Regions from separate parts of the Blautia sp. MSK20_18 genome, predicted to be linked through region 2. Evidence: riboswitches for the same ligand, from Rfam matches in the RefSeq annotation. Region 2 holds a riboswitch; each other region holds the start of a gene.
What was found. A riboswitch is a leader RNA that binds a small molecule or an ion and turns the genes downstream of it on or off. The one in region 2 is predicted to bind cobalamin.

Region 1 (3,190 bases), on a different contig from region 2:
ATACTTTCTATCACAGCTGAGCCACAGAAAAAACCGATCACAATTGATACCAGACGTGTCAGCACAGGAATCAGGATATTTTTCAGACCATGACGCAAAATTACATTTACAGATGACAATCCCTTAGCTCTGCTGGCACGTATGTAATCCTGCTTCAGCACCTGTATCATATTGGTACGGATCAATCTCGTCATAATTCCAAAGAAACTGATATCCATGGCAAATGCCGCAAGAATCGGGATGCCTCCGGCATCTCCTCCGATCACGGAAATCACTTTTAGCTTTACTCCAAATATATAGAGCAGCATCAGACCGATCCAGAAAGACGGCATAGATACACTGAGGGACGACAAAATGCGAATGACTTTATCCAGAACTCTGTTTTCATAAATTGCCGACAAAATTCCAAGAGGGACTGACACGATCATCAACAATAAAAACGAAGTAACTGCCAGTTTAAATGTCTGTGGAAAATATCTTTTTAATTCCTCAAAAGCCGGTTTTCTGGTAGAATATGATTTTCCAAAATCGCCATGAAGTGCCTGATCCAGCCATTTCCCGTATTGTACCAGCACCGGCTGATCCAGTCCTTCCTCATGCCGTACTTCTTCTACCTGCTCCGGTGACGGATGCTCATATTTTTTCTCCGCCAGCACTCTGGCCGCATCACCTGCCGATATAAAACTCAGCATAAAAATAATAAATGTAACCGCCAGCACTACCGGAATCATAAATATAAAACGCTTTGCAATTACTTTTCCCATTTTCATTTCTCCTCATTTTTCATCTGTTTATTCGGTTAAAATAAAAAAAGCTGATATGATCCAGCATCATATCAGCACAAAAAACAAACCTCTACCTCAGGCAGAGCTTATTCCTTCTGTATCCCATCCGAATCAGAATTCTTCTGTCAAAAAGGCAAGTCTCCTGACTCCAGTTCTTCCTACTTACCATCTTCCCGGATCTCTCCAGTGATATTTTGGTTTTCGTCCCTGTCACAGTAGCGGTGGCTGTTCTGGCATTTCACCAGATTCCTTATTAAGTACTTTGTACACCCTTCTGACTATTCAATTTTCATAGTTGCAATGAATAAATATTATAATATCATACTTTTCTTTTTATATAAATAGTTTTTTGTCAAATATAAAATATCTGAACATTTCATAGTGAAACCCGGATATTTTCTGCCTGTATTATTATAAATCTCTTAAGTAAATAACATTATGTATGAACGGTGACTTCTTTATATTTCCGTATAATGATCATATAACTTACGAATAATAAAACAGCTGCGCTGCTCCATGCACAGATCTCTGCATAGTATATTCCATCTTCACCGATCAGTTTTGGCAGCAGCAGCGCAACACTGACACGCATTATAAATTCTGCAATGCCGCTGGCAAGCGGAATCAAAGTATTACCCAGGCCCTGGATAGCGGAACGATACACATACAGCAGATACAGCACCCACAAAAAGACAGCCATAATAAACAAATACTTATATGCTATATCCAATACCTGTCGGGTCTGATCCGGTTCACCGGATACAAACAGGGACAGTACATTACGTCCAAACAGTACCATCATGCCGGAAATGAAAGCCGAAGTGAGCACTGCCATATAAGTGCCGCTGCGCACGCCTTTTCGAATCCTCTGGTATTTTTTTGCACCAAGATTCTGGCCCACATAGGTTGTAATAGCATATCCATATGAAACGGCAGCCATCTCCAAAACCCCATACAGCTTGTTCGATGCCGTAAATCCCGCCACAAACAGAAAACCAAATCCATTGATCACATACTGTACCACAAGTCCTCCCACGGAGATGATCACATTCTGTATCGCAAGAGGAACCGCCAGTTCCAAAAGCCGCAGGCTCATAGAGGGCTGCCTGTAAAAGTCCTTCTTTTCCAGGCGGATATCCGGGATTTTACGTAATACGATCAAACAGTACAAGGCTGAAAATCCCTGTGCGATAACGGTTGCCACTGCTGCTCCGGCAATACCCCAGCCAAAAACCGCCACAAATAACAGATCCAGTCCCACATTGATCACTGCTGCCACTGTCATTGCGATCAACGGAGATCTGCTGTTTCCAAGTGCCCGAAGGATCGCTGCAAATATATTATAAGCAGCTATGATCGGGATTCCCGCAAAGATCAGCCGCAAATATAGCATTGTCAGATTAATGACATTATCCGGTGTCTGTAAAAATAAAAGAACATGATAAACTGTACCTTCACTTACTGCGAGTACGACCACAGACAGTAATGCTGTCATGATATAGCTTTTCGCTACTGCACATTTCAGATTTTCCTTTTCCCTTGCTCCATAATACTGAGATACAAGAATAGAAAAACCCTGTGTGATACCTGTCATGATCCCCAACACCAGCCATACCAGCCAATCTCCGGCACCTACTGCCGCCAGTGCTTTAACTCCTACCACTTGTCCGACAATCATGGTGTCTGCCATTGTATAAAACTGCTGAAAAATATTTCCAAGCATCATTGGTATGGCAAAAGTTATGATCAGTTTTCCGGGAGATCCGGCAGTCATATCTTTTTCATTAGTTCCCATAAGAATCTCCTTTTCTTTTCATCCTTGTCCGTTATTTTACAAGGGACTCTTACGAAACACAAGACTATTTTTTCACAAAGTTTTTCTCATATTTTTGGTAGCTATTACATCTTTATGATCATTATTTTTAATGGATCATTTTTGCCACGCCTATATTAAAACTCTTTCTTCTTCATGGCGCTCATACTATACTTATACGAAGCAAACCATATAAGCAGACTTAGCACAATAAGGGCAATCCCGATTTCAAAATCCCCTATTCCCCCTATCATATGCAGAATACTTTCTTTTAATCCCAAGTTAGTCTTCACAAAAGATCTAATTGTATAACAAATCGCAAAAATAATTAAAATTGCGATTGGCAGCACAATTCGCCCTTTCTCTCCTTCGAACCTTATCCTGATCGCGATCATAATTCCCGCAATTGCCTGAAACACAAAAAATGTGATCAACTCCATTGCCAGCATTTCCAGATCAAACACCTCTTCAGGATTTATGAGTACCATAATTCCTGCACAGATCATTCCAATGCACCATCCACATGCTGTCATGATAAAGGAAAAAATATATTTTTCTCTGACATATATTTTTTTATTTACGGGTAAAGAAA
Region 2 (3,190 bases):
CCTGATCGTGAAGACTGTGGAGCTTTTTCAGCATAATCCAGATATCCTGGACTATTATCAGGAACGTTTCAAATATATTATGGTGGATGAGTATCAGGATACCAATACTGCCCAGTTTAAATTTGTAAGTCTTCTTGCTGAGAAATACAAGAATCTCTGTGTGGTTGGTGATGATGATCAGTCCATCTATCGTTTTCGTGGAGCAAATATCGGGAATATCTTAGGCTTTGAGAAGGTTTTTCCTGAGGCTAAGGTGGTGCGCCTGGAACAGAATTACCGTTCTACCCAGAACATCCTCAATGCAGCCAATGAGGTGATCGTCAACAACACAGAGCGTAAGGAAAAACGCCTCTGGACAGAGAACGAAGAGGGCGATAAAGTACATTTCCGTCAGTTCAACAACGGATTTGAGGAAGCGGAGTATGTTGCAGGAGAGATCATCCAGGGGCGCCGCAACGGGAAATTCCAGTACAAGGACTGTGCAGTACTTTATCGGACCAATGCCCAGTCTCGTCTCTTTGAGGAGAAATTTCTCCTGGCAAATGTTCCTTATAAGATTGTCGGCGGCGTGAACTTTTATGCCCGCAAAGAGATCAAGGATCTGTTAAGCTATCTGAAGACCATTGACAATGCCAGTGATGATCTGGCTGTGCGCAGGATCTTAAATGTGCCAAAAAGAGGGATCGGACTCACCAGCATCGGCCGTGTCCAGGACTATGCGGATATGATGAACCTGAGCTTTTACGATGCGCTCCGCGTGGTGGAGGAAGTACCGTCCATTGGCAGGGCAGCAGGAAAGATCAATGATTTTGTATCCTTTATCCAGGGACTGAAAAGTAAGGCAGAGGCCTATACAGTCCGTGAAACCCTGGAAGAGGTCATTGAACTTACCGGTTATGTGAAGGAACTGGAGGCAGAGAAAACGGAGGAGGCTCAGGCGAGGATCGAAAATATCGATGAGCTGATCTCCAAGACAGAATCCTTCCAGGAAGCCATGGAGGAGGCCGGACAGCCGGCAACACTTTCTGCATTTCTGGAGGAGATCGCACTGGTGGCAGATATCGATTCTGTTGATCCGGATCAGGATTATGTGTTGCTGATGACCCTTCACAGTGCCAAGGGACTGGAATTCCCCAATGTATTTATCGTGGGAATGGAGGACGGTGTTTTTCCGGGATATGCTTCCATCTGGTCCGGTGATCCGTCGGATATCGAGGAGGAGCGAAGGCTCTGTTATGTGGGGATCACCCGTGCCATGAAGGAACTGACTTTAACCTGTGCAAAACAGCGGATGATCCGTGGGGAGACTCAGTATAACCGTGTGTCACGTTTTGTAAGGGAGGTTCCACGGGAGCTGGTAGATCTTGGACATACCATTCAGGAGAAAAAGCCCAGAGTAGATGATATCGTATCTCCGAAAAGCGCCTATGCCCAGATGAAAATGAATTTCCAGGCAAAGAGCACCCTGCAGAAAAAAGATTTCACAGTGAAGAAGGCGGACAGCCTGGACTATGGTGAGGGAGACACGGTCCGTCATGTGAAATTCGGAGTCGGTATCGTAAAAAATATCGCAGACGGCGGCAGAGACTACGAAGTGACGGTAGACTTTGACAAAGTCGGCGTGAAAAAAATGTTCGCCGGTTTTGCCAAGCTGAAGAAGATCTGAGAGGGATCTCTCCGGGCAGACTATTTCTGCAAAAAACTGTAAAAATCCGGCCTCAAGGTTGTAATTGGAAAACCGGTATGTTAGAATCAGTATCAGCGTAATTGAATTGCTGTGAAGTGAACAGTATCACCGGCACATATGCTGCCGGATACTGTGAGGAGGGAATCGGGTAAAAAGCCTGAGCGGTTGCGGCCACTGTATACAGAAGAAGGGATTTCACATGCCATTGCAGAAACTCATGTGAGAAGGCGAAATCCCGATGTCAGAGAGATTCTGGAGAAAATTCTGATACATCATTCATGATCGGCTAAAAGATGAATGGTGTATCAGTTTTTATTTTGCGGAGTTTTTTCTGAGTCTGTAAGTCAGGAAACCTGCTTGACAGTATGTAAGTCGGAGCTTCCGTACAAAGTGTTCCGTGCAGATTTTATGAAGCCCCATCTTTTCGGTTACCCATAGGCAACAGGAGATAAAACAGGCGAAAAGAGAGGAAATGAAATGAAAAACAAGTATGTATCCACAAGAATCATGGCAATGGTAATGGCAGCGGCAATGACCGTATCAGCAGCTCCGGCTGTTTATGCCGCAGAGAGAGCAGACTCCGAGACCATCAAGGAAGACAACCAGCCGGCAGCAGAAGACAGTACAGAGTCTGCAGACACCGAAGATTCTTCCGCAGAGGCAACCAAGACAGAATATCCTCTGACCATCACAACCTATGATTACGATGGAAACGAAATCGAAACCACTTATGAAAAAGCACCGGAAAAAGTCCTTGCTGTATATCAGGGAAGCATTGAGACTATGCTCGCACTTGGTCTGGAAGACCACCTGGTAGCTACCGCAGGTCTTGATAATGAAGTTCCGGAAGATCTCAAAGAAGCATTCTCAAAAACAAATTATCTTGACGAATTTACCCCATCCCTTGAAACTGTAACAATGCTGGAGCCGGACATGATCTTATCCTGGAGCTCTCTTTTCTCTGATAAGAATCTGGGAAATGTAACAGACTGGATCGACAAAGGCTGCAACACCTACTACAACACCAATACTCGTCCGGACGGCGACAGAACACTGGAAAATGAATTCACAGATATCTTAAATATCGGAAAGATCTTCGATGTACAGGACAAAGCACAGGCTATCGTTGATGATGCAAAAGCAGTGATCGATAAAACTCTTACTGCAACTGCAGATGTAAAAGACAAACCAAGCGTAATGGTATTGGAGCCTCTTGGAGATGACATCACAAACTATGGCGTAAAGAGCCTTGGCGGAGATATGGTAACACAGTTAGGCGCAACTCTTGCAAACCCGGATGCTTCCACCGTTGGAAAAGAGGATATCATCGCAGCCAACCCTGACGTGATCTTTGTGGTTTACATGCCATATGCAGGAGATGATCCGGAAACTGTTAAGAACAGCCAGCTTGCAGTGATCCAGGATGATGAGTCCCTGAAGAGCCTTGACGCAGTAAAGAACGGACGTGTTTACCCGATCATGCTCAGTGAGATGTATGCAAGT
Region 3 (3,190 bases), on a different contig from region 2:
TCTGACACTGGCGCTCATCATCAGCGGAGCACAGGTAGTCAGCGTAAGCGCAACAAGAGAAGATGAGGCAGCACTTCAGCAGGAGATGGATGCGACTAACGAACAGCTGAATGCGACTTATTCCAGATTGGATGAGCTTTCCTCACAGAAGTCACAGATTGAAGGCGAGATTTCAACTCTTGATGCCAATCTTGTAAACGTGATGGTTTCGATCCAGACACTGGAGGGAGATATCTCCAATAAGGAAGCCGACATTGCATCTACACAGACCAACCTTGAGAAGGCCAAAAATGCCAAGCAGAAACAGTATGAGGCAATGAAGAAACGTATCCAGTATCTCTATGAGAAGGGTGGAGATGATGCATGGTTCCAGATGATGCTGAATGCAGAGAACCTGTCTGACCTTCTTACAAGAGCAGAGTACACACAGAAGACTTATGAGCAGGACCGTAAGAGTCTTGAAAAATATTCCAATACGATCCAGCAGGTGGCAAACCTGGAGGCACAGTACACACAGGAGAAGGCAGAACTGGAGGGAATGAAGCAGGAATATGAGGCAGAGTCCCAGAACCTGCAGGCACAGCTGGATGAGAAGCGTGCCACATCCGCAGATTATGATAATGAGATCGCCTACGCACAGCAGCAGGCTACAGATTATGCCAACCTTCTTGCAGAGCAGACTGCAGAGCTTCAGAGATTAGAGGCTGAGCGTATTGCAGCAGAGGAAGAGGCAAGACGTCAGGCCGAGGCTGAAGCAGCAGCGAGAGCACAGGCTGAGGCAGAAGAGGAAGCAAGACGCCAGGCAGAGCAGGAAGCACAGCAGGATGAGGCGGACGAGAGCGAAGACGTACAGTACGATGAGGACGGCGACGTGATCGAGAATGCAGATGAGGATACTGCAGAAGATGACACCGAGGATGTGGATGAAGATGCAGACAATGGTGAGAATGATGATGCGTCCGAGGATACTGAGAATACAGAGGATAATGCAGACGCAGATTACGATAACAGCACAGACGCATCTGAAGAAAGTGCAGAGGACACATCTAATGCAGAGGATACATCTTCAGACAGTGACAGTTCTTCTTACAGTAGCGGTTCAGGATCTTCTGTTGTGAATTATGCTACACAGTTTGTGGGAAATCCTTACGTATGGGGTGGAACAAGCCTTACCAATGGTGCAGACTGCTCCGGATTTGTACAGAGTGTCTATGCGAACTTCGGAGTCAGCCTTCCGAGAACCTCCTATGAGCAGCAGAATGCAGGTACAGAAGTATCCTACGCAGATGCACAGCCGGGAGATCTGATCTGCTATGGCGGACACGTGGCTATTTACATGGGTAATGGCCAGATCGTTCATGCATCGAACTCTCAGGACGGGATCAAGATCAGCAATGATGCTACATACAGAACAATTGTATCTGTAAGACGTCTTGTATAATAAAAACGTACAACAGAAAATAAAAATACAGCAGCCCGACAGCAGTTTGTCGGGCTGTTTTTAACGTCGGAAAAAATACTGAAAAACCCATGGAACGGAGTGAACAGCAACAAAATATGCTCAAAAATGTATAAATATTGAAAACAGTATTGACATATAATTAACGGGATGTTATTATAATGTCAGTATAATTCCATATTGAACATAGCAAGTGCTGAGGATAGCTGACAGTTATATATTGATTATCAGAAGTCCACAGAAAAGGGAATCAGGTGTGAAACCTGAGCGATCCGGTCACTGTAACGGAGGAGCGAATCTCATAGTCCATTGTACGTATGTATGAGAAGGAGAGAGGAGTCATGATCCCGGAGCCAGGAAACCTGCTTGTTATGGCGAGGTTAAACTTCCGTGTAAAGTGTAACAACCATTTCAGGGACTCCGCACCCCTGGGACGTTGTCTACTTTTTTACGAGAGTAGGCATTTTTTTATGGAATGCGCCTGTTCATATGAATTATACATGATTAAATGGCAGGCGATACTACTCCGGATACATTCGTTCCCTCCGCGCACTCATGAACGGATTATATTTCTACCCCGGGGTGGCATCGCTACCTCTTTTTTATAGGAAAAAATTATGTGTGGTTATGTCAGGAGAGGAGAAAAGAGCCATGGAGAAACCATACTGGGAAGGCAAAGAATACTCTTACTTCAGCCACAAAAACTGTGAGTATTTTCCGTGCCATAAAGGAGCAGATCCGGAGAACTTCAATTGTCTGTTCTGCTATTGTCCTTTATATGCACTGGGAGATAAATGTGGTGGTAATTTCCGCTTTACGGAAAGCGGGATCAAAGACTGCACCGAATGCAAGCTTCCTCACAGAAGAGAAAATTTCGGATATGTTACAGGTAAATATAGCGAGCTTGCGGAAATTGTACGGAAGCAGCGGGAAAAATAAAAAACAGGCCAGTTCAGATACAGGAAAATGTATATTCCTGTGTTTGAACTGGCCTGTTTTGTTTGGGGGACAATATCTGTTATCTGTCGGAAAAGATACAGAAGATCATTCTCTGGTTTGGAGAAAAACCTTGAGTCTGGGAATCTGGTTGTTGAGGATCAGCTGTTCCGGAAACATGGCCTGATGAACAAACTCAGCAGCACAGGTAAAATCTCCGATATGCTCCGGGCCATGGCTGTCACTGGAAAGAAGCAGCGGCAGATCATATTTGCGGCAGCATCGAAGGATCTCGAAACAGTTTTCTCTTGTGTCGCCACGATAGCCATAAGGTGCAAGAGAAGCTTCGTTGATCTCAAAGATCGTGCCGGTTTCCCTGGCAGCCCTTGCAAGCGCATCATAATTAACCGGGTAATGAGTGTTATCACTATGTCCGAGGATCTTTACACAGGGGTTTTTCATTACATTGATAAAAGCTTCTGTGTTTTCGGCTCTGGTACCGCAGCGGTAATTCCAGGCATGCATGCTGGCAATGGCGTAATCAAGTTTACATAATAATTCCTGATCTAAATCTACCGTTCCGCTGCGGTCAAGGATATTCAGTTCAATTCCGTAGAGTAATTCTACACCGAAATGTTTTTTGGGAGAATAGGTAAGGCTGCGGAAATAGGAGGAAGTTCCGGCTGCCAGAGTGCCGGGACCGTGATCAGTGATCCCGAGAAGCCGGAGACCTTTCTCGGCAGCTGCGCGTGCCATGTTGGTGATGGTACATTCCGTGCCGTGACCACTGGCGAT
Region 4 (3,190 bases), on a different contig from region 2:
AGATATTTTTATATTTATTATTCTGCGGACTCCTCAGCAGAATCAGCCTCTGTATCTGCTGCTGCATCAGAATCTGCGGACTCCTCAGTGCTTCCCAGAGAATCGATGGCTGCCTTTGTATGCTCTACATAAAGCTTCTCAACTGCTTCGATTCTTCCAAGACCCTCGATCTGGCAGTCAACCTTATCGAAGTTTCCGGATGCTACAAACTGGCTCTTCCAGGAATCCTCCTCATCACCGGCCATATCGTTATTTGCATGGTCTCCGGCAACAACCATCAGCGGACGAAGAACAACGTTCTTGTATCCTGCTTCTTTTACCTTCTCGATAACCTTGTCGCAGGCTGTATCTTCCGGCTTACCCTCTACAGTACCGATGAATGCGTTCTTCAATCCAAGGTTTTCCATCTGTGTCTGCATCTGATCGTATGTAACGTTAGCTGTATGAGATGTTCCATGTCCCATGAATACGAATGCTGTGCCAGCCTCAGCTGCTGCATCCATGCTGTCAAATCCGGCCTCTTTGCAAGCCGTATCTGTGATTGCCTGAGCAACGGCTTTCTTGTCATCATTGATCACAGTTGCATCGTCTCCAACCTCACCGAGCATTGGCTCTGCGATAGCTACAGACTCGAATTTATCTTTATAGCCATTGATCGCTTCTGTCATCTCATCGTACTCAGCACCATGCATCAGATGGGTAGGCTGTACAACCAGATTCTTAACACCATTCTCTACTGCACGGTCAAGAGCCTGCTGCATGTTATCGATCACTTCATCATCTCTTGCCTCTACATGGTTGATGATGATCTGTGCTGTAAATGCTCTTCTTACAGACCAGTCCGGATAAGCTTCTGCAAGAGCATCCTCGATTCCCTTGACATCCTCTGCACGGCTGTCATTGAAGGAAGTACCAAAGCTTACAACAAGAAGTTCATTCTCACCGATCTCATCCTGGTTACGCGGATCGTCCTTGGAAGCATCTCCTGTGTCACGTCCGAAATAATCCGGATCTGCATTCTCACCCTCTACCAGTTCTTTCTGAGCATCTGTCAGAGCATCCCATGCTTCTTTGGCTGCCTTGCAGTCCTCATCTGTTGTGTCGTTTCTTTCCTGTACATAGATCTTGTCGATCAGAGCTGCTACATTATCTGCTGCTTCCTGATCTGCATCAGAAGCCTCTGTGGTATCAGCTGCCTCAGCGTTCTCTTCTGTAGCAGAATCCTCTGCTGCCATTGCTGTTGTAGCCGCACCCATAGAGCATGTCATGGAAACTGCGAGCATCAGAGCTAACATTGTTTTTCTTTTCATTTCTCATTGTCCTCTTTTCATGTATTTCCAGAATACTGATATGTACAAAAAAGCAGCAGCTCTCTGCGGCCGCCTGCTCACACATGATTCTCTGCGCAATACAAATACATAAAAAGAAGTTCTGTATTGTTATGGAGAATACCGATTCGTAAACCGCGAATCCCTGAATCTCACAATAAGGCAGTTCTCCTGACTTGGTTCCACGCTGCTTTCCCTTCCCGGTCTCCCAGTGGTTATAAAAGCAGCTCCCCTTTCACAGTGACGGTATCGTTCCGGATTCTCACCGGATTCTCTTTTGCACATCCGATTGGATGCAACCTTATCATTATAACATTTGCACATATTTTCTTTTACCTGGTTATCTAACTTTTACCACAAACTCATAAATTTGTCAAGATTGATGTCAGACGATTCACGGTTTTCTGTGATCTTCGCTCACAAAAAACACCTCGCGAAATATTACCAGTGAACAGTAACCGGTTTTCTCCCTGTATCTGTCAGTTATTATCAGAATACTTTCTCCAATATTCATGCATATCCTGCATAAAAAACAGCCCCTTTCTGTCATCACCCTGATATCAGAAAAGGACTGTCTTACATCAGATATTCGCAATCCGCTTTGCTACTTGCTCATAACAGATAAACTGCTTTGCAGTTTATCTGTTAAAATACTCCTGCTCCAGGTATCTGGCTACGTAGACTCCGCTGGCAGATGCATGGGACAGAGAATGGGTCACGCCGCTACAGTCTCCGATAACAAAGAGACCCTTGTGGCAGGTTTCCAGATTTTCGTCGATCTCGACCTCCATGTTGTAGAATTTAACCTCAACGCCATAAAGCAAAGTATCATCATCTGCGGTTCCCGGTGCGATCTTGTCCAGGGCATAGATCATCTCGATGATGCCATCCAGGATACGTTTCGGCATAACAAGGCTTAAATCTCCCGGTGTCGCAGAAAGTGTAGGTGTTACGAAACTTTCCTCAATACGGGCTTTTGTGCTTCGTCTTCCGCGGATCAGATCTCCAAACCGCTGTACCATAACACCACCGCCAAGCATATTGGAAAGTCTTGCAATGCTCTCACCGTATCCGTTGCTGTCATGGAACGGCTCTGAGAAATGCTTGGATACCAGAAGGGCAAAGTTTGTATTGTTGGTATGCTTTGCCGGATCTTCGTAGCTGTGACCGTTTACTGTGATGATACCGTTGGTATTTTCATTCACGACAACACCTCGCGGGTTCATGCAGAAGGTACGGACCATATCCTCAAACTTCTCAGTTCTGTAAACGATCTTGCTCTCATAAAGCTCATCTGTCAGACGGCTGAAAACCTCTGCCGGAAGCTCCACACGGACTCCGATGTCCACACGGTTGGAAAGAGTCGGGATCTTAAGCTCTGTACATACCGTCTCCATCCATTTACTTCCGCTTCGTCCTGCGGAGATGATACAGTAAGTTCCCTCGTAACGCTCATCTCCTACAAAAACTGCATAACCGTCTTCAGTTTTTTCTACTTTGTCAACAGATGCGTCAAAATAGAAGTCCACATGGTCTTTCATTTTTTCATAGAGGTTCTGAAGCACCACATAGTTGATATCTGTTCCCAGATGACGGACTGATGCATCCAAAAGATGCAGGCCGTTCTGAAGGCAGAGCTTACGGATCTCGCTGTTTGTGGTAGAATAAAGTTTGGTTCCCTCACCGCCATGCATCAGGTTCAGTTTATCTACATATTCCATCAGCTCTGTGGCTGTATCCTTGCCGATATGCTGGTACAGAGTTCCGCCAAACTGATTGGTGATATTATATTTTCCATCAGAGAAAGCGCCTGCACCGCCAAAGCCCTTCATGATCGCACAGGTTTTGCAGTGGATACAGGA

Region 1: another riboswitch for cobalamin. It lies ahead of LI091_RS08250 (ABC transporter permease); the one in region 2 lies ahead of LI091_RS06540 (ABC transporter substrate-binding protein).
Region 3: another riboswitch for cobalamin. It lies ahead of LI091_RS16715 (cysteine-rich small domain-containing protein); the one in region 2 lies ahead of LI091_RS06540 (ABC transporter substrate-binding protein).
Region 4: another riboswitch for cobalamin. It lies ahead of LI091_RS09415 (sirohydrochlorin cobaltochelatase); the one in region 2 lies ahead of LI091_RS06540 (ABC transporter substrate-binding protein).

Annotation. Positions count from the first base shown of each region.
Region 1 is NZ_JAJCGR010000011.1:44,633-47,822, reverse strand. Features, by position in the region: gene LI091_RS08250 (ABC transporter permease) at 1-764, opposite strand, end outside; cobalamin riboswitch at 901-1,074, opposite strand; gene LI091_RS08245 (MATE family efflux transporter) at 1,222-2,580, opposite strand; gene LI091_RS08240 (ABC-2 transporter permease) at 2,736-3,190, opposite strand, start outside.
Region 2 is NZ_JAJCGR010000008.1:5,181-8,370, reverse strand. Features, by position in the region: gene pcrA (DNA helicase PcrA) at 1-1,666, shown strand, start outside; cobalamin riboswitch at 1,768-2,058, shown strand; gene LI091_RS06540 (ABC transporter substrate-binding protein) at 2,165-3,190, shown strand, end outside.
Region 3 is NZ_JAJCGR010000049.1:6,658-9,847, forward strand. Features, by position in the region: gene LI091_RS16710 (C40 family peptidase) at 1-1,441, shown strand, start outside; cobalamin riboswitch at 1,674-1,843, shown strand; gene LI091_RS16715 (cysteine-rich small domain-containing protein) at 2,111-2,398, shown strand; gene LI091_RS16720 (phosphatase) at 2,504-3,190, opposite strand, start outside.
Region 4 is NZ_JAJCGR010000014.1:6,467-9,656, forward strand. Features, by position in the region: gene LI091_RS09415 (sirohydrochlorin cobaltochelatase) at 18-1,310, opposite strand; cobalamin riboswitch at 1,473-1,647, opposite strand; gene LI091_RS09420 (NAD(P)/FAD-dependent oxidoreductase) at 1,967-3,190, opposite strand, start outside.